Regions from separate parts of the Methylobacterium brachiatum genome, predicted to be linked through region 1. Evidence: riboswitches for the same ligand, from Rfam matches in the RefSeq annotation. Region 1 holds a riboswitch; the other holds the start of a gene.
The links. Region 1 has a riboswitch for thiamine pyrophosphate ahead of thiO (glycine oxidase ThiO). Riboswitches for the same ligand answer to the same signal wherever they lie in the genome.

Region 1 (7,614 bases):
CCTGCGCCCGTGTCGGGTCGGCACCTCATCCGCCCCGCGGGCCGATCGCGGCGACGCAGGGCGCGGGCTCCCAGGGCAGGATCGTGCTCAGCGCTCGAGAACGACGCGGGGGGGCCGCTTACCCAGCCCAGGGGGCGAGGAAGGCCCGGGCGGCGGCGGCGGGGTCGGGCGCACGCATGAGCCCGCCCATCACGGCGATGCCGGCCGCCCCGGCATCCCGGCATTCCGGGATCCGATCCGGCGTGATGCCGCCGAGCGCGACCACCGGCAAGCCGGCGCGGCAGGCCGCCGCGATGCCGTCCGGGCCCAGGGCCGGGCCGTAGCCGGGCTTGCTGGCGGTGGGATAGATCGGGCTCAGGGTGACGTAGTCGGCGCCGGCAAGTGCGGCGGCCTCGACCTCGACGGGTGCATGGGCCGAGACGCCGATCAGGGCGTCTGGCCCGAGCGCCGCGCGGGCGGACGCGACCATGTCCGGACCGGTCCCACCGCCGAGATGCACCCCATCGGCACCGAGAGCCCGGGCCAGCGCGACATCGCCGCCGACCGTGAGGAATGCGCCCGCCGCGCGGATCCGGCCAGCTACGTCGGCGCCGAGCGCGCGGCGCGCCTCCGGCTCGAGATCACGGTCGCGGAACCAGACCCAGCGCACGCCGCCGTCGAGCAGCGCCTGCACGGTCTCCATCAGCGGACGGGACAGCCCCCGCCGGTCCGTCACCGCCAGGAGCGGCGACGGCAAGCTCCTCACGAGCCGACGAGGCCGAGCTGCGGGCTCGACGGGTCGGCCCTGCCCCGGCGCGGGATCCGGCCGGCAAGATAGGCGTCGCGTCCGGCCTCGACGGCCCGGCCCATGGCGCGGGCCATCCGGACCGGGTCGTCGGCCTTGGCGATCGCGGTGTTGATCAGGCAGGCGGCCGCGCCCAGCTCCATGGCGATCACCGCGTCGGAAGCCGTGCCGATGCCGGCATCGACGATCACCGGCACCCCGGCCCGGCGGCAGATCAGCTCGATATTGGCTGGGTTGGCCACCCCCATGCCGGAGCCGATCAGCGAGCCCATCGGCATGATCGCGGCGCAACCGAGATCCTCCAGGCGCTGGCAGACCACCGGATCGTCGTTGCAATAGGGCAGCACCACGAAGCCTTCGTCCACGAGGTGGCGGCAGGCCTCGATCAGCTCGGCCACGTCCGGGTAGAGGGTCTCGCGATCGCCGATCACCTCCACCTTGATCCAGTTGGTGTCGAGCGCCTCGCGGGCGAGCTCGGCGGTCATGATCGCGTCGCGGGCCGTCTCGCAGCCGGCGGTGTTGGGCAGGAAGCGCTTGCCCTTGAGGATGCGCACCGTGTCGGAGCCGTGGCCCTGGAGCGAGACCCGGCGGATCGAGGCGGTCACCACCTCGGCCCCGGAGACCGCGACGGCGTCGCGCATGATCGCCTGGGTCGGGTAGCCGGCGGTGCCGATGAACAGCCGGGACGCCAACTCGACGCCCGCGACGGTGAAGCGATCCGCCTCGGCCTCGGCGCGCAGCGGCGTGACATTCTGGTCCATGATCAACCTCCCTGCATGGCGCGGACGATCTCAACGCGGTCGCCCTCGGTGACCGGCGTCTCGTCCCAGTCCCGGCGGCGCAGCACGCGCCCGTTCAGCGCGATGGCGACGCCCTGCGGGCTCTCGATGCCGATCTCCTCGGCCTCGGCCCGGAACAGGGCCGCGACGGTCTCGACCGCGAGATCCCGCGGTTCTCCGTTCACCAGAAGCTTCATGCCGAGGCCCTCCTGGGTTCGGGTTGGTCGAAGCGCGCCCGGGTGAACGGTCTGGCGATCTCCGGCAGCGCGCCCCGCGTGACGAGTTCGGCCACCGCATCGGCGGTGACCGGAGCGAGCAGGTAGCCGTTGCGGTGATGGCCGGTGGCGGCCACCAGGCCCGGCGCGAGGGTGTCGATGATCGGCGCATCGTCGTCCGAGGTGGGGCGGTAGCCGCTCCACACGGCCTCGACCTCCATCTCCTCGATGCCCGGCAGGACCCGGCGGGCGCCCTCGAGCAGCGCGTAGAGGCCGCCGGCGGTGACGCCCGGACGGAAGCCGCAATCCTCCACGGTCGCGCCGACGATGAGCTGGCCGTCGCTCTTCGGCGCCATGTGGACCTGCTCGGTCCAGATCATCCGACTGAGCGTCCCGGTGCGGGCATTGGTGCGCAGGGCCAGCGACTGGCCCTTGAGCGGACGCACCGGCAGGGCGAGGCTCTCGGGCAGCAGGCCGCCCGCCCCGCTCCAGGCGCCCGAAGCGAGGACGACCGTGCCGGCCGCCACGCCCTGATCGCCCGCGCGGAGACCGGTGACCGCCCCGCCGGACCAGTCGAGCCCGGTGACGGCTGTGCGCTCCACCAGGATCACGCCGGCGCGCCGGCAGGCCTCGGCCAGCGTCGCCATGACGAGACGCGGATCGACCTGGTGATCCAGCGGGCAATGGACGCCGGCAGTGACGGAGGGGCGCAAGCCCGGCTCCAGGCGGCGTACCTCTGTGCCCGGCAGCCACTGGGCGTCGAGCCCGGACCGGCGCTGCAGATCGTAGCGGAAGCGTAGGCGCTCGACCTCGTCGCGGCCGATGGCGACCACGACGGTCCCGTCCGGCCGATAGTCGATCGGCAGTCCGGTCTCCGCCTCCAGCGCGTCGCGGAAAGCCGGCCAGAGCCGCAGCGATTCGAGGGCGAGCGGCAGAAGTGGATCCGAGCCGGGCTCGTGCTCGGCGGCCGGGGCGAGCATGCCGGTGGCGGCCAGGCTCGCGCCGGCCCCGATCGTGTCGCGCTCGACCACGACCACCGCGCGGCCCGCCCGGGCGAGCCGCCACGCGATCGACAGGCCGATCAGCCCGCCGCCGACGATGGCGACATCGGCCCGCGCGGGCAGGGTTTCCTGCGCGGCCAGGCCGGCCGAGCTACGGCGGCGTCCGATCGGTGAAACGGGGCGGTCATAGGCCAAAGTCATCTCCGCGGAATTCCGTCGCGAAGATCGGGCCGTCTGCTTCGGTACGAAGCTGTGGCCTGCCTGTCGGGCGGCCGCGGTCCAATCCCTACGCCGGTATGAGCCGGATCAGGTTCAAAGGATTTCCGCGCCGCAGGTCCGGGTGGACGTGCCAGCGGTTTCTCAGCCCCTTGCCGGGGATCTCCCTGGAACGGCCTCTGATTTGGTGTCGGACGCGCCATCGGTCAACCCCTGCGAGGGTGGCCGAGCTTATGGAGGCGGTAGCGGCGGAGGCTGTTACTGCCCGGATGATCACATCGAACGGGGTCTATTCGCCCGTTCCAGCCGTGTGTGCTTTAGCCAAAACTTTTGCCGCTGTTCGGCAGTTCGATGCTCGTTGTCGCGACCGAGCAACATTAGTCGGTGGACGAACCTTTGACTGCCTTGCCTCCGGATGAGTTGGATGCGGGCGTGCTCCGATCATTCCGCATGCCTCGTCGGCACCATGTGCGACGTATGTGCTCCATATTATTATTGCCAAAACAAATTATTTCGGGTGCGATTTATCTCGGTTAAATATGTCTTAATGGCTTGATTGTTTTCGTAAAAGTCACAAATGTTAGTTCTAGCGAATGGCTTCGATTGCCAAAAATTGCTTGGTCCGAGAGTGCAATCATTTTGAAGCTGTGAGATTCTCGCTTATTGGCGAGCGCTGCAGGACGCATTGCGTAGCGAATGCGTGTCAGAACGGATACGTCGACATGAATAGTTTCGGGCAGACGATCTGTCTATCGATGATCGTCAAGGATGAGGCTCAAGTTATACAGAGGTGTCTCGATTCGGTAAGATCCATTATTGATCATTGGGTCATCGTCGATACCGGATCGACAGATGGGACCCAAGATGTCATCCGCGCAGCCTTGGCTGGCATCCCAGGTACGCTCGTCGAGCAACCCTGGGTTGACTTCGCCTTCAACCGGAACGAGGCGTTGAAGCTCGCGCGCCCGCGCGGAGCGTATTCTCTGATCATCGACGCCGATGATCAGTTAATCGTCCCGGACGGCTTCGTCATGCCGAAGCTAACCGAGGCCGGGTACATGTTGACAATATTGGATGCGCACACAAAATATTGGCGTGTCCAGCTTGTCAATAATAGGCTCAGCTGGCGTTATCGTGGTGTTGTTCACGAATTTCTGGAGTGTCCGGGAAATCTCGATACGCCAACGTTACCATTGTCGGTGCGTCGCGGTGTCGACGGGGGGCGTCACCGCGACGGCATGGCCGAGCAACGGGATCTGGCGGCGCTCGAAAAGGCCTTGTCCGTTGAGAAAGATCCGTTCATGATCGCGAGATACACATTTTATCTCGCGCGATCTTATCGCGATATCGGCGAAGACCGTAAGGCTCTTGAGTTATATCTACAGCGGGCGGATCTCGGGCACTGGGACGAAGAAATATATGTGAGTTTGCTCAACGCAGCCCGGCTGACCGAGCAGTTGGATGAACCCGTGCATAAGGTATTGTCGCTATACGATCGCGCGATACGCACCTGCCCGACTCGGGCTGAAGCTCGCCACGGTGCTATCCAGATCTGCAATCGCAATAAGGAATATGCGGTCGGCTTTCAATACGGCGACAGTGGGCTTTCGCCAGAAATTCCTTGCGAAGGTATCGCTATCATTCCGTGGATCTATACCTACGGATTGAGGGAAGAGTTTTCCATCTGTGCCTATCACGTAGGCGAATATCGTGTTTGCCTGTCTGTATGTTTTGATATTCTTGGCGAGAGAGAGGTTCCCGGGAATGTGCTCTCGCGCACCGCAGATTTGGCGCGCAAGGCGCTCACCAAGATGGTCGATCCGGTTTGGGGTTCCTGGCAACCTTCCTACAGCGCTGAGGTTATTCCGGCCTGGCAAATCTGAACGCGTAAAACCTTTCAGCGTGATGCTGATCCGGGGTTCAGCTAAGAAACCTACAGCGCCGTCGCGATCGGGCGTGGTGCTGTAGGCGTCTAACAGGATGCTCTGAACGCCTTTGCGATTGGGCAAATCGCAATGGTTCGGGGTTTCGCGCGGAGCCCCTAGCTCGGCGCGCGCGGCCGCAGGAATTTCGGCCGGAACACCGCCATGGGCTCGCGGAAGCCGTCCAGCACGTGCTCGCCGAGCGGCACCGGATCGCCCCAGAGGAAATCCACGAACGGCTTCGACATCAGAAGCGGCTCGCCCAGGAGGCGGTTGAGCTGGGCGAGCCGGCTCGCGAGATTCACGTCCCGGCCGATCACCGTGAAGTCGAGCCGCGAGCCGGAGCCGACATTGCCGTAGGCGGCCTCGCCGTGGTGCAGCGCGATTCCCGCCGCCACCGGCACCGAGAATTGGTGGAGGGCGTTGGCCTCGTCGAGGGCGGCCAAAGCGTTCTGGGCCGCGGTGAGCGCGCCCTTGGCGGCGCCCCCGAGATCGTCGCCGGATTCCCGGAAGATCGCCAGCAGGCCGTCGCCCAGATATTTCAGGACCTCGCCGCCCTCACGCTCGATCGGCGGCACGAGGCAGTCGAAGAACACGTTGAGCAGCCCCACCGCCTCCTCCGGGGTCATGTCGGCGGAGGTGCGGGTGTAGTCGCGCATGTCGGCGAACAGGATCGCCGAGCGGATCCGCGTCACCTGCCCGCGGCGGATATCGCCGGCCAGGATCGCCCGGTGCGGCTCGTCGCCGACATAGAGCCGCAGGACATGGTCCAGCTGCTTGTTGAGGACGCGCATCTCCACCACGGCGGCGAGCGCCGGCATGACGAAGCGCATGATCGCGATGTCGTCGTCGCCGAACCCTTCCGGCGCCTTGGTGGCGAAGGTGATGCCGTTCTTGGTGCCGTTGGTAAAGAAGAGCGGCGCGACGACGTAATGGGTGTAGCCGCCGGCCTTCAGGTCCGGGATGATCGCGAAGGCGTCGTCGGGGGTCTCGGCGACGTTGAGGATCAGCCATTCGCCGGTCTCGTGGACCGTGTGGAACGGGCTGTTGAGATAGGCCTCCTGGGAGCGGCCGCCGTGCGGGAACAGGCGCACGCTGGTGCCGCCGTCCCGGGTCCAGACCCGCCCGACCCCGGCATATTCCGAGTGCAAGGTATCGATCGCCGTGGAGGCCCGGTCCACCGGCACGCCGATGGCGATCAGCCGCTCGGCAAGGCCCGAGAGCATGTCCTCGGCCTTCTGCAGCCGGGCGCCTTCGCCCAGCAGCCAGTCGCGGATGCCCACGGAGGGCTGGAGCGCGCCGAAGGGCACGTCGTCGGCCTCGGACCCGTCCGCGAAGGCCGTCGGCAATCCGGGCGTTGGCGGGCGGCGTTCGAGCATGGCGCCACTGTGGATGCCGCGCAACCCCGTGGCTGCGCGGTCGTAGGGAGAGGCGCCGCGGGGGCCGCGACGGGGGCTCAGTTGTCCAGGAAGCTCCGGAGCTTCCGGCTGCGCGACGGGTGCTTCAGCTTGCGCAGGGCCTTGGCCTCGATCTGCCGGATGCGCTCGCGGGTCACCGAGAATTGCTGGCCGACCTCCTCGAGGGTGTGGTCGGTGTTCATCCCGATACCGAAGCGCATGCGCAGGACACGCTCCTCGCGCGGGGTCAACGACGCCAGGACGCGGGTCGTGGTCTCGCGCAGGTTCGATTGGATCGCCGCGTCGATCGGCAGGACGACGTTCTTGTCCTCGATGAAGTCGCCAAGGTGGCTGTCCTCCTCGTCGCCGATGGGCGTCTCGAGGGAGATCGGCTCCTTGGCGATCTTCAAAACCTTGCGGACCTTCTCCAGCGGCATGGCCAGCTTCTCGGCCAATTCCTCCGGGGTCGGCTCGCGGCCGATCTCGTGCAGCATCTGGCGCGAGGTCCGGACGATCTTGTTGATCGTCTCGATCATGTGCACCGGGATGCGGATCGTGCGGGCCTGGTCGGCGATCGAGCGGGTGATCGCCTGCCGGATCCACCAGGTGGCGTAGGTCGAGAACTTGTAGCCGCGCCGGTACTCGAACTTGTCGACCGCCTTCATCAGGCCGATGTTGCCCTCCTGGATCAGGTCCAGGAACTGCAGGCCGCGGTTCGTGTACTTCTTGGCGATCGAGATCACGAGGCGCAGGTTCGCCTCGATCATCTCCTTCTTGGCCTGCCGGGCCTCGCGCTCGCCCTTCTGGACCATGTTGACGATGCGGCGGTACTCGCCGATCTCCAGGCCGGTCTCGGAGGCGAGGTCGAGGATCTGGGCGCGCAGCTCCGACACCTGCTTCGAGCCGCGCTCGACCAGGTTCTTCCAGCCCTTGCCGCCCAGGGTGCCGACGCGCTCCATCCAGTTCGGATCGAGCTCGTAGCCCTGGTAATGGCGCAGGAACTCGTCGCGGGCCACGCCGTGGCTCTCGGCATAGCGCATCAGCCGGCCCTCATGGCCAATCAGCTGCTTGTTGATCGAGTAGAGCTGGCCGACCAGCGCCTCGATGCGGTTGTTGTTGAGCGACAGCGACTTCACGTCGGCGACGACGCTGTCCTTCAGCTCGATCTGCTTCTGGTCCTGGGCCGGGCTGTTCTTCTCGCCGGCGGCCTTGCGCTCGGCGCCCTCGGTCTGGAACTTGCGCAGCTTGCGGTAATTCGCGGCGATCGCGTCGAAGGTCTCGAGGACCCGCGGCTTGATCT
Region 2 (7,614 bases), on a different contig from region 1:
CGACCGGCCGGTTCGCCGCCAGGATGCCTTCCGCGGCCTGCCGGGTGATCACGTAAGCTGCACTCGTGCCGAGCCCGCTCATGCGCATCGGCAGGCAGAGCCGATAATCGCCGATCGAGACGGCATCCACGGTGCTGAAGCTGGCCCTGTGCGGCGGGCGATTGTGAAGCAGCACCACATCGCCTCGGCGCAGGGTTGCCTCGACCCGAACCAGAATGTCGTGAATGTCGGGCGGCAGGACAGCGTCATCCGCGACGATCAGCGCCCAGGGCATCTTGCGGGCGATCACCGACTCGTAGGCCGCCAGATGCGACAGGGCGCAGCCGATCTGTTCCGGCGTCAGATCGGAATTGGGCGACGCGTCGCGGCCGGCTATCGTTCCGTCGATGCCCATGATCTCGAAGTCCGGCCCCCAGATCGAATGGAGATGCCGGGTGATATAAGCATGTCTCTCGCGATACCGCGGTGCGGATATTGCAATGCAGCACATGGAACCGACCTTCGATGCGCAATAATGCGCATTTACCGATGTATTGCAATAAAAATTTTTATCGAATTCAGTAATCGAGATGGTGAGGTTTTTCTAACTGACCGCTCTGTGCGAAATAGATTTTACGACTGTATGCGTTTGAATAGACGACCGGAAACGCAGGGTGGGTTCATGATTTTCGGTGTGACCGAAATATGTAAATCTGCCCGTAGGACTATAAAAACCGGAGTTCAGGGCTAACGATCGGCATCTGACGAAAGGGCAACCAAAAACACGCCACGCGAAGCGTGGGAGCTTCGAGCGCCTTACCATTGCGCGTCTCGACGCCGGTTCACGCGCCCGGCAGCGGATCGTCAGCGCGCCCGCGGTGACCGCAGGACCGGCAGGATCGCGGCCATCAGGAATTGATGCACGCCGTGGTTCACGAAGAGCGGGCATTCGAAACAGATCAGGACGGTGATCTGCGAGAGGAACAGGATCGGCCAGGCTTCCACGTAGCCGGGCGAGCGGGCGAAGTGCCGGACGATCCGGCGCGCCGTGTCGAGCAGGACGCAGGCGAAGACGAGCAGGCCGACGGTTCCGAAGGCCACGGCGATGTCGATGAAGTTGTTGTGGAAGAACCAGACCTTCTGCTTGGTGGTGAAGTGGAGGTAGGGGGCCGTGGTGATCGGGCTTTCCCAATAGGCCTTGTAGCCGATCCCGATGAAGGGTTCCCGCCAGAACTGGTCGATGCCGAATTGCCAGAGGATCGTACGCCCGGTGAGCGTCGTGTCCTTCCCGAGATCGGAGAGGAGGCTCGTCGACAGGGCAGCCCCATGGGTCGCCGCGATCAGGATGCCGATGCCGGCAAGCGCGATGGCCACGCCGAGGCAGAAGCCCGTGACGAGGTTTCCCTGGCGCCAAGCGATGATGACGACGAGCGGTGCGAGCCCGAGGGCACCGGCCACGAGGGCGGTGGCGGAATGGGACGACGCAAGCAGCCCCAGCGCTCCGAGAAAGGCGGCACCGGTCAGGAGCCGGTGCCAGCCCTGGAGGAACAGGCACGCGGCGCAGAGGAGCTGGAGGCTCATCAGGCTGCCCAGCACGTTCTTGTGCGAGTAGACGCCGGACCATTCGCCGCTGAGCCCGCGGGTCATGCCGGGGGCGGCCACGCCCAGCACGATCGACAGGATCTGCCCCCCGAGCAGCCCGAGGAAGACGATCCGGACGATGCCCGACAGTCCCACCGTGGCGCGCATGGCGATGCCGGCCACGATCGTGGCGAGCAGCTGGAGGCCGTGATAGGCCGTGATACCCGGCGTCAGGGACCAGGCCGCCGACAGCATGGCCAGCGCCGGCCAGAGCAGAAGGATCGGCCGGCTTCCGAACAGCGTGCTGGTCAGATCCCGCCGCAGGACCAGGAAGGCCAGGGCGGCCAGGTCGGCGCCGAGCCAAACGGCCTTATCGAGTCCCGGAAGCTTGAGCTGCTCGCCGCTCAACGGCGCCAGCAGGATCAGCAGGATCCACGGGATGGCGGCGAGCCCAAGGCGCGGCAAGTCAGCGGGGCGGTTCCGGCGTCGCACGCCCCGTCCGGAGGCCCGCTCCATCGCCGCCCCGGGGGCGCCGGTCGCGAGCCAGCTCAGCCCGGCGGCGTGGTCCAACCCGAAGCCGGCCGTGTCTCGACGCAAAGCCATCGCACCCCGTCCCGAACCTCCCGATCGCCGCCGTCGGGCGGAGGTGTCGGGGGTTCCTTACGAAGGGCAGTCTATCGAGGCGCGGTGCCGGGCCGAATCCGCCAATCGAGGTAGGCCGGATGGGTGATCGACCCGACCAGCAGCTTGGCTAGGCCGTTCCATCCGGTTCGGCGGCCGATCCGCGAACGCGGCGCCTCCGCGTTTCGCAGCACGCGCAGAGACGGGAGGCTCATGGGCGCCGCGTCGGAAACCGGATGGCTTCAGGCCGCGCGCCGTGCGGGGGCATAGTCTGCATGGCGCAGACAGGCGATCACCCTGATGCGGGTTCGCAAGGCCGTTCGACGATGACAGGAAAGACGATGGAGCGGGCGATCGGGATCGAACCGACGACATTCAGCTTGGGAAGCTGACGTTCTACCACTGAACTACGCCCGCGACACGATCGGTGCGGTGTTCTCGGCACCGACGAGGCCGCAGCGCCGTCGGGGCTCCGCGCGCCCGTGTACGGGACCGATCTAGCAGCCCCGCGGCGATGGCGTCAAACGGGGTTTTGCGGTTTCGACAGGATCGGCGGCCCGTGGCCTCCGCGACGTGACGTGCGGAGCCGGGATCGGGTCAGGCGACGCGGGACAGTTTTCCGGGCTGGGCCTCGCGCGCTTCGCGCGCGGCGTCGTAGGCGCGGTTGCGCAACGCCGTCTCGCTCGGGAGTTGGTCGATCACGGTGCCGGAATTCGGATCGACCACCTGGAACACGATCGAACTGGTGTCCGGATCTTGGATGTAGCGCGCCTTGTCGCCGGCCGGGGCGATGTCGAGCTTCACCGCGGGTTCGAGCGGGGTGGTCGCGTCCTGCGCCGGCGTGTTCTGCTGCGTGACGGCCGAGGCCGCGGATGCCGCGAGGGCGTCGAGACCCTGAGGCCCCGGCGTCGTCGCACTGAGCGGACGGATATCCATGGCTGATCTCCTACGATCCTGTGATCGGGGGATTCAGCGGATCTGGCGCCTAAGCGTTCGTTAACACCGCCCCCCGCCGGGCGGGATGGGCGCCGCCGGTCCGGACTCGCGATGAAGATCGGGTTACCGGATCAGGATAAATTGACCGGCACGCCCCGCCCTGAACGGGCAGGGCGTGCCCGGCCCTCACTCGGCGGCGTCGACGTAGAGCTTGCCGCCCTCGGCCAGGAACTCCTGCGACTTCGCCCGCATGCCGGCTTCGGCCTCGGCCTTGGACATGATCGGCGACGCGCCCACCACCTCGCCGGCCTCCTCCATCGCCAGCACCTCGGCGCGGAGATCCTGCGTGATCTTCATCGAGCAGAATTTCGGGCCGCACATCGAGCAGAAATGCGCGACCTTGTGGGCGTCCTTGGGCAGGGTCTCGTCGTGGTAGCGGCGGGCCGTATCCGGATCGAGGCCCAGGTTGAACTGGTCCTCCCAGCGGAAGTCGAACCGGGCGCGGCTGAGCGCGTCGTCGCGCAGCTGGGCGGCCGGGTGGCCCTTGGCGAGGTCGGCGGCGTGGGCGGCGATCTTGTAGGTGATCACCCCGGTCTTCACGTCGTCCCGGTCCGGGAGCCCGAGATGCTCCTTCGGGGTGACGTAGCAGAGCATCGCGGTGCCGAACCAGCCGATCATCGCGGCACCGATGCCCGAGGTGATGTGGTCGTAGCCGGGGGCGATGTCGGTGGTCAGCGGGCCGAGGGTGTAGAACGGCGCCTCGCCGCATTCCCGCAGCTGCTTCTCCATGTTGACCTTGATCTTGTGCATCGGCACGTGGCCGGGGCCCTCGATCATCACCTGGCAGCCCTTGTCCCAGGCGACCTTGGTCAGCTCACCCAGCGTCTCGAGCTCGCCGAACTGCGCGGCGTCGTTGGCGTCGGCGATCGAGCCCGGGCGCAGGCCGTCGCCCAGCGAGAACGAGACATCGTAGGCCCGCATGATGTCGCAGATCTCGTCAAAATGCTCGTACAGGAACGATTCCCGGTGCCCGGCCAGGCACCAGCGCGCCATGATCGAGCCGCCGCGCGAGACGATGCCGGTGACCCGGCGGGCGGTGAGCGGCACGTGGGCGAGCCGCACGCCGGCATGGATGGTGAAGTAATCGATGCCCTGCTCGGCCTGCTCGATCAGGGTATCCTTGAAGACCTCCCAGTCGAGCTTGAGCGGATCACCGCCGACCTTCTCCAGCGCCTGGTAGATCGGCACGGTCCCGATCGGCACCGGGCTGTTGCGGATGATCCACGAGCGGATGTTGTGGATGTTGCGGCCGGTGGACAGGTCCATGACCGTGTCGGCGCCCCAGCGGATCGACCAGACCAGCTTCTCGACCTCTTCCGCCGCCGACGAGGTGACGGCCGAGTTGCCGATATTCGCGTTGATCTTGACCAGGAAATTCCGGCCGATCGCCATCGGCTCCAGCTCGGTGTGGTTGATGTTGGCCGGGATGATCGCCCGGCCGCGGGCGATCTCGTCGCGCACGAATTCGGGGGTGATGAACGGCGGGACCGAGGCGCCGAAGCTCTGGCCGTCGGCGAGCGTGGCCTCGGCGCCCGCCAGCATCGCGTCACGGCAGGCATTCTCGCGATGGGCGACGTAGATCATCTCCTCGGTGATGATCCCGGCCCGGGCGAACTCGTACTGCGTCACCATCTGGCCGGGACCCGCCTTGCGGATCGTCCGCTCGGCCGGGCAGGGGGCCACGAGCTTGTCGCCGGCGAAGCCGTTATCCTCGGGCTTGACCGCGCGGGGCTCGACGGCGGCGTAGCCGCGCGCAGCGATCCAGGGCTCGCGCACGCCGGGCAGGCCGGCGGTGAGGTCGATGCGCGCATCGGTCTCCGTGTAGGGGCCCGACGGATCGTAGACCCGCACCGGCTCCTCTTTCGGATCGGACAGGACGATCTCGCGATAGGGGACGCGGATGTCCGACCGGCCCGCCGGGCTCGCATAGACCTTGCGCGATCCGGTGACCGGACCGGTGGTCACGGTCTCCGGGCTGCCTTTCACGTCCTTGGGAAGAACGGGTGCGTTCATCGTGGGCCTCTCCTCGTGTTGGAGTGTTCCGGACCACGCGATGGCTGAGATGAGATCCGGCCGCACGCAGGCAGCCGCAGGTTCCCGTCCCTCCGCCGGTATGAGCCGGATCAGGTTCAAGGGTCAGGGCAGCGTGCCCAATCTCAGCCCCCTGCAGGGCCCCCCTCGGAACGGTTCAAGACTCGGCCCCGGCAAAGGGTTTGTCAATGCTGCGTCAAGCGCGGAGGCTGACAGGACAGGGGGACTCGGTCTCAATGCTCCGGCGGACCGCCGACAATGCGGTGAGGCCGCGCGCTGTCGGATCGGACTTGCCTCCCGGGCAGGTGAACCGCGGCTATAATTTTCGCCGCCTGAAGCCGCCGAACATCGCCGATGCGCATCCTGCTCCTGCTGCTGGCCATCGTGGCCCTGATCTATCTGGCCGCGCTCATCGCACTCGCGGTGTTCCAGCGGCGGCTGATCTATCCCGGCGCCGCCTGGAAGGGTGAGCCCGCGATCGGCCGCTTCACCCCGCCCGGGACCGAGCCGATCACCCTGACCACGGAGGACGGCGAGCGGCTCTTCGCCCTGTGGCGGGCGCCGAGGCCGGGATGCGGGGTCATCGTCAGCTTCCACGGCAATGGGTCCCGGCCGGAGCCGCATGCCGCCCGCTTCGCCGCAGATCCCTGGCGGGCCGCCGGGTGGGGCCTGCTGGCACCCGCCTATCGGGGATATCCCGGCTCGACCGGGACGCCGACCGAGGACGGGCTGATCCGCGATGGGGCGGCGGCGATCGCGGCCGTGCAGGAGCGGGCCCCGGGTGCGCCGATCCTGCTGCACGGCCATTCCCTGGGGGCCGCGGTGGCGGTCGCGCTGGCCGGGCGCATCGCAGCGATCGGGCTCTATCTCGAGGCGCCGTTCGACTCGCTCGCCCATGCCGTGCGGCTGCATGTCCCGCTGGCCCCGTCCTGGCTCCTGCGCGACACCTACCGCTCGGACCTGCGCATCCGCGACGGGACCGAGCCGGTCCTGATCGTCCAGGGCACCGACGACCCTGTGGTGCCGGCCAAGCTCGCGCGGGCGTTGGCCGAGGCCGCGGGGCCGCGGGCGCGGTTCGCGCTGGTCCCGGGCGATCACGTCTCGATCTTCGGCGTCCGGGATCGCGAGGCCGAGGCGGCGTTTCGCGGTCGCGTCGGGGCGGCCTGTTGTCCTGCGGACGGCGCCGTGCCGTGATCGGGTTGAGAGGAGGGATCGCTTGGTCGGACGCCGCTCCCGGCGCTGGAACGCCGACGATCCGGAGATGCCCGGCGCCGTCCCCCGGGCGGACCCGGTCTGCCCGCTCTGCGGCCGATCGATCCCGCCGCGCGCCCGCTCCAGCCTGCATCACCTCACCCCGAAGCTGAAGGGCGGCACCCACCAGGGCACGGTCCGCCTGCACCAGATCTGCCATTCGGCGATCCATGCCCGCTACAGCGAGGCCGAGATCGCCAAGCGCCTCGCCGACGTGGACGCGCTGCGGGCCGATCCCGAGATCGCGCGCTTCCTGGTCTGGATCCGCGGCAAGCCCGACGATTTCTACGCCGCCACGCGCATGACCCGGGACCGGCGTGCCGGCCGGCGCCGGGACTGAGCGCGCCGTTTACCCGGCGCTCAGCACATCCTGAGGTTACGTCCCGGCTCACGCATCCCCGTCAACCTTCTCGGTGCACGCTCGCCTCGGTCTCGGAGTGGCGTGATGGGCGGGGCAGGGGACGCGGACGGCCGGCTGGCCTGGGTCGATGTCGCCAAGGGGATCTGCATCCTCCTGGTGGTGATGATGCATTCCGTCATCGGCACCGGCCTGGCGATGGGGGGCGAGGGGTTCCTCCACCCGATCGTGGCCTTCGCCAAGCCGTTCCGGATCCCGGACTTCTTCCTCCTGTCCGGCTTGTTCCTGGGCCGTGTGATCGACCGGGACTGGCGCCTGTTCGCCGACCGCCGGGTCGTGCATTTCGCGTATTTCTACCTGCTCTGGCTCGTGATCCAGTCGGCGGCCCGATACGGCAGCCTGGTCGGTGAGGCCGGGCCCGGGGCGTTCGCCGCACATCTCGCCCACGCGCTGATCGAACCGTATTCCAGCCTGTGGTTCGTCTACCTGCTGGCCGTCTTCTCGGTGGTGACCAAGGCCCTGCGCCGATGCCCGGGGCCACTCCTGCTGGCCGGGGCCGCCCTCCTGCAGATGGCCGATATCCGCAGCGAGGCGACCCTGATCGAGGAGTTCTGCGGCCGCTACGTCTACTTCGTGGCGGGCTACCTGTTCGCCGGCCGGATCTTCGCTTTGGCGGAGGATGCCCGCCGGCATGCCGGCCTCGCCCTCTGCGGTCTCGCCGCCTGGGCCGGCCTGGAGGGATGGCTCGCCCTGACGGCGACGGGCAACCCGGTCTACCCGACGCTGGCCAGCCTGCC

Region 2: it holds a riboswitch for thiamine pyrophosphate, as region 1 does, so the genes downstream of both, thiC (phosphomethylpyrimidine synthase ThiC) here and thiO (glycine oxidase ThiO) in region 1, are expected to answer to the same signal.

Annotation. Positions count from the first base shown of each region.
Region 1 covers NZ_FOQW01000002.1:323,582-331,195, reverse strand. The annotation lists gene BMZ47_RS01500 (thiamine phosphate synthase) at 119-745, opposite strand; gene thiG (thiazole synthase) at 742-1,545, opposite strand; gene thiS (sulfur carrier protein ThiS) at 1,548-1,760, opposite strand; gene thiO (glycine oxidase ThiO) at 1,757-2,980, opposite strand; TPP riboswitch at 3,045-3,173, opposite strand; gene BMZ47_RS01480 (tetratricopeptide repeat-containing glycosyltransferase) at 3,718-4,878, shown strand; gene BMZ47_RS01475 (adenylate/guanylate cyclase domain-containing protein) at 5,037-6,296, opposite strand; gene rpoD (RNA polymerase sigma factor RpoD) at 6,374-7,614, opposite strand, start outside.
Region 2 covers NZ_FOQW01000005.1:348,634-356,247, reverse strand. The annotation lists gene BMZ47_RS07900 (glycosyltransferase family 25 protein) at 1-394, opposite strand, end outside; gene BMZ47_RS07895 (O-antigen ligase family protein) at 844-2,163, opposite strand; tRNA gene BMZ47_RS07890 (tRNA-Gly) at 2,524-2,598, opposite strand; gene BMZ47_RS07885 (flagellar protein FlaG) at 2,779-3,117, opposite strand; gene thiC (phosphomethylpyrimidine synthase ThiC) at 3,304-5,190, opposite strand; TPP riboswitch at 5,261-5,366, opposite strand; gene BMZ47_RS07875 (alpha/beta hydrolase) at 5,563-6,402, shown strand; gene BMZ47_RS07870 (HNH endonuclease family protein) at 6,425-6,799, shown strand; gene BMZ47_RS07865 (acyltransferase family protein) at 6,905-7,614, shown strand, end outside.